Regions from separate parts of the Dactylosporangium maewongense genome, predicted to be linked through region 2. Evidence: riboswitches for the same ligand, from Rfam matches in the RefSeq annotation. Region 2 holds a riboswitch; the other holds the start of a gene.
The links. A riboswitch is a leader RNA that binds a small molecule or an ion and turns the genes downstream of it on or off. The one in region 2 is predicted to bind S-adenosylhomocysteine.
Positions count from the first base shown of each region.

Region 1: another riboswitch for S-adenosylhomocysteine. It lies ahead of metH (methionine synthase); the one in region 2 lies ahead of ahcY (adenosylhomocysteinase).

Region 1 is NZ_BAAAQD010000007.1:181,170-183,561, reverse strand. It holds gene metH (methionine synthase) at 1-1,019, opposite strand, end outside; S-adenosyl-L-homocysteine riboswitch at 1,041-1,123, opposite strand; gene ABD332_RS19605 (glycine hydroxymethyltransferase) at 1,248-2,392, shown strand, end outside.
Region 2 is NZ_BAAAQD010000049.1:20,560-22,951, forward strand. It holds gene ahcY (adenosylhomocysteinase) at 1-1,103, opposite strand, end outside; S-adenosyl-L-homocysteine riboswitch at 1,124-1,208, opposite strand; gene ABD332_RS56255 (SWIM zinc finger family protein) at 1,230-1,946, opposite strand; gene ABD332_RS56260 (SNF2-related protein) at 1,993-2,392, opposite strand, start outside.

The DNA of each region.
Region 1 (2,392 bases), on a different contig from region 2:
GGCTCCAGGCCGCTGAACCGGGTCGCCGGGGCGAGCTTCGGGACGTGCCGCGGCGCCATCCCCCGGACCGCCTCGGCGATCTTGCCGATGTGGGCGGGTGACGTACCGCAGCAGCCGCCGACGACGTTGACCAGCTTGTCGGACACGAAGCCGGCGAGCAGGCTCCCGGTCTCGGCGGGGGTCTGGTCATAACCGCCGAACGCGTTGGGCAGGCCCGCGTTGGGGTGCGCCGCGACATATGTGCCGGCGAAGCGGGCCAGGTCGGCGACGTGCGGGCGCATCTCCGTCGCGCCGAGCGAGCAGTTGACGCCGACGATGAGCGGGTCGGCGTGCTCGACGGAGCGCCAGAACGCCTCGACGGTCTGCCCGGACAGCGTCCGGCCGCTCAGGTCGACGATCGTGACCGAGATCCACAGCGGCAGGTGCGGCGCGACGTCGCGGGCCGCGGCGACGGCCGCCTTCACGTTGAGCGTGTCGAAGATGGTCTCAATGAGCAGCAGGTCCACGCCGCCCTCGGCGAGCGCGCTGATCTGCTCCGCGTACGTGGCGCGGACCGTGTCGAACGTCACTGCCCGGTAGGACGGGTCCTCGACCTTCGGCGACAGCGACAGCGTGACGTTCAGCGGGCCGACCGACCCGGCGACGAACCGCGGCCGGTCCGGCGTGGAGAACTCGTCCGCCGCCTGGCGCGCCAGCCGGGCGCCCTGCACGTTCATCTCGCGGACCAGCGACTCCAGGCCGTAGTCGGCCTGGGCGATGCTGGTGGCGGTGAAGGTGTTGGTGGTGGTGATGTCGGCGCCGGCGGCCAGGTATTGCCGGTGGACGTCGAGGATCACGTCGGGGCGGGTCAGGATCAGCAGGTCCGGGTCGCCCGTGACGTCCTTCGGGTGGTCCGGGGCGATCAGGTCCGCACGGTAGTCGGCGGGAGTGAGGCCGGCGGCCTGCAGCATGGTGCCCCATGCGCCGTCGAGCACGACCACCCGCTCGTCGAGGAGCTTGCGCAGATCTGCGATCGCCATGGGATCCACCTTCCGTGGGTCAGACGGAAGGCGCCCTTGCAGACAGTGATTCCAGGTCGAGCGTGGCGGATCGTCGATGATCCGTTGCAGCGCCTCTCGCCCCGATCCCAGATTCTAGCCTGTTACCGTGGTTCGCCGTCACGCAGTCGAGCTTGGATTGAGCTTGGACCTGGCCGCATCGACCGTCCCGATGTGGCTGACGATCCCGACCTGATCAGGAGTCCCGTCATGAGCGCGCAAAGTTCGGAATCGATCGCGGTCAACGCCGCCCTTGACGTGGTGCGGGCCGTCGAGCCGCGGATCGCGGACGCCATCGCCGGCGAGCTGACCGCCCAGCGCGAGTCGCTCAAGCTCATCGCCAGTGAGAACTACGCCTCACCCGCGACACTCCTCGCGATGGGCAACTGGCTCAGCGACAAGTACGCCGAAGGCACTGTCGGCCGCCGCTTCTACGCCGGATGCCAGCAGGTCGACACCGTCGAGTCGATCGCCGCGGAGCACGCCCGGGAACTGTTCGGCGCGTCACACGCCTATGTCCAACCACATTCTGGGATCGACGCGAATCTCGTCGCCTTCTGGGCGGTCCTGGCGCAGAAGGTCGAGGCGCCGTTCCTGCGCGAGAAGTCCGTCCGCCAGGTCAACGACCTCACCGAGAGTGACTGGGCGCAGCTGCGGCACGACTTCGGCGACCAGCGGATGCTCGGCATGTCCCTGGACGCCGGCGGGCACCTGACCCACGGCTTCCGGCCCAACATCTCCGGCAAGATGTTCCACCAGCGCAGCTACGGCACCAACCCGGAGACGGGCCTGCTGGACTACGACGCGCTGCGGGAGACCGCCCGCGAGTTCCGGCCGATGATCATCGTCGGTGGCTATTCGGCGTACCCCCGGAAGGTGAACTTCGCGAAGCTCCGCGAGATCGCGGACGAGGTCGGCGCCACCCTCATGGTCGACATGGCGCACTTCGCCGGGCTCGTCGCCGGCAAGGTGTTCACCGGCGACTTCGACCCGGTGCCGCACGCCCACATCGTCACCACCACGACCCACAAGACGCTGCGCGGCCCGCGCGGCGGCATGGTCCTCTGCCAGGCGGAGCTCGCCGACCAGGTCGACCGCGGCTGCCCGATGGTGCTCGGCGGCCCGCTGCCGCACGTCATGGCCGCCAAGGCCGTCGCGCTCGCCGAGGCCCGCACCCAGTCGTTCCGCGACTACGCGCAGCGCGTCGTCGACAACGCCGCCGCGCTCGCCGAGGGCCTGCAGCGCCGCGGCGTCCGCCTCGTCACCGGCGGCACCGAGAACCACCTGGTGCTCATCGACGCCTCGCAGCTGAGCGGCGCGCCGACCGGCCTCACCGGCCGCCAGGCGGAGGCGGC
Region 2 (2,392 bases):
GGGACCTTCGCCAGCCCGGCCATGTCGATCTCGTTGTCGAAGTGTCCGACGTTGCCGACGATCGCGTTGTGCTTCATGGCGGCCAGGTCGGCGGCCATGATGATGTCCTTGTTGCCGGTGGTGGTGATGAACAGGTCCGCGGTCGCGACGACGTCCTCGAGGCGGACCACGGGCAGCCCGTGCATGGCGGCCTGCAGCGCGCAGATCGGGTCGATCTCGGTGACGACAACCCGGGCCCCCATGCCGCGCAGCGCCTCGGCGGCGCCCTTGCCGACGTCGCCGTAGCCGCAGACGACGGCGAGCTTCCCGGCCAGCATCACGTCCGTGGCGCGGTTGATGCCGTCCAGCAGCGAGTGGCGGATGCCGTACGTGTTGTCGAACTTCGACTTGGTGACCGAGTCGTTGACGTTGATCGCGGGGAACAGCAGCTCACCGCTCTCGGCGAGCTTGTAGAGCCGCTTGACGCCGTTGGTGGTCTCCTCGGTGACGCCGCGGATGCCGGCGGCCAGCTTCGTGAAGCGCCGGTTGTCCTTCGCGAGGCTGTCGGCGAGGGTACCGAGTACCAGCGCGAACTCCTCCGAATCGGCGGACGTCGGCTGCGGCACCCGGCCCGCGGCCTCGAACTCGACGCCCTTGTGCACCAGCAGCGTGGCGTCGCCGCCGTCGTCGACGATCATGTTCGGGCCGAGGCCGTCGCCGAAGTCGAACAGCTGGTCGGTGCACCACCAGTACTCGGCGAGCGTCTCGCCCTTCCACGCGAACACCGGCGTGCCGGTTGGCGCGTCGACCGTCCCGTGCGGGCCGACGACGACCGCGGCCGCCGCCTCGTCCTGGGTGGAGAAGATGTTGCAGGACACCCAGCGGACCTCGGCGCCGAGCGCGACGAGGGTCTCGATGAGCACCGCCGTCTGCACGGTCATGTGCAGGGAGCCGGCGATCCGCGCGCCACGCAACGGCTGCGCGTCGGCGAACTCGCGGCGCGTCGCCATCAGGCCCGGCATCTCGTGCTCGGCGAGGCGGATCTGGGTCCGGCCGGCGGCCGCGAGGGAGAGATCGGCAACGGCGAACTCGATCCCGTTGCGCGTCTGCAGATACTTGTGCATAGCCTAAGGTCACCTCCCGGTGACAGGAGGCGCCCTTGGGTCAAGGGTAGTCAACGGCCGAGCGTGGCGAACCCGTGCGGGTCCGTCGCAGCGCCTCTCGGCCGTGACCGCGGCGTCGCCTTGTGCTCAGCCGCGATTGGGTTCGACGGTACCGCCTCCGTCGTTTTCCCCGCAACCGAGTGTGCGGTAGACGTCACGGAGCAGGTCGGTCACCTCGAACCGGCCGACGGTGAGTCTCAGCTGGTCGAGCTGGTCGAGGAGGGCGTCGGGTCTCGCTATCGCGCCGGGCAGGGGTTCGTTTTTTGTGGTGACCCTGGGGCCGGCGGTCCAGAAGCTCCTGGCAGTCTGGGGATCCGGGTCTGTGGGCGCCACGTGCCTGGTCTCGGACACGCGGTGGCTGCGCAGCTCCTCGAGCAGCTCGTCGCGACCCTTGCCGCGCCAGGCCAGGATGGTGAACGGGTCGTTGTCGAACTCCTCCGCGAGCACGTAGCAGGCGGCGGTCAGGTGCCGGCACGGCTTCTGCCAGCCGGGGCAGTCGCAGTCCATGACCAGCTCGGCGAGGCTCTGCGGGAACAGGGACAGCCCATAGCTCTGCAGCAGCTGGTCCAGGTCCTCCGGCAGGTGCCCGGCGAGCAGCTTCGCCGCGTACCGCGCCTCCTTGGACAGTGCCCGCTCGATGCGGGCCCAGTCGGCGGCGGAGAACGCCTTCGCGGCGATGCGCGACCGGTACGTCGCACCGTCCTCGTCGAGGATCAGCGCCGTCACGATGCTGCTGGAGATGGTGAGCGACCGGACGTTGCCGGCGCGAGCGTAGCGGCGGCCGACGGAAAATGTCGTACCCATGCGCAAGGATTCGAGCATGGCGATGAACTGGTGGGACCACCTCGTCTCACTCATCCGTCGCCTCCGGGCGCAGGGTCATCAGGTCCAGGAGGTCGTCGGTGGACAGGCCCGTGAGCCAGCCCTCGCCGCTGCCGACGGCCACCCCGGCGAGGGTCCGCTTCTCCGCCATGATCGTGTCGACCCGCTCCTCGACGGTGCCGACGCAGACGAAGGTGTGCACCTGCACGTCGCGGCGCTGCCCGATGCGGAAGGCGCGGTCCGTGGCCTGCTGCTCGGTCGCCGGGTTCCACCACCTGTCGACGTGCACGACGTGGTTGGCGGCGGTCAGGTTGAGCCCGGTCCCGCCCGCCTTCAGCGACAGCAGCAGCACCCCGGGCCCCGTCCCGGTCTGGAACCGCTCGACCATCGCGTCCCGGGCACCCTTCGCGGTGCCCCCGTGCAGGAAC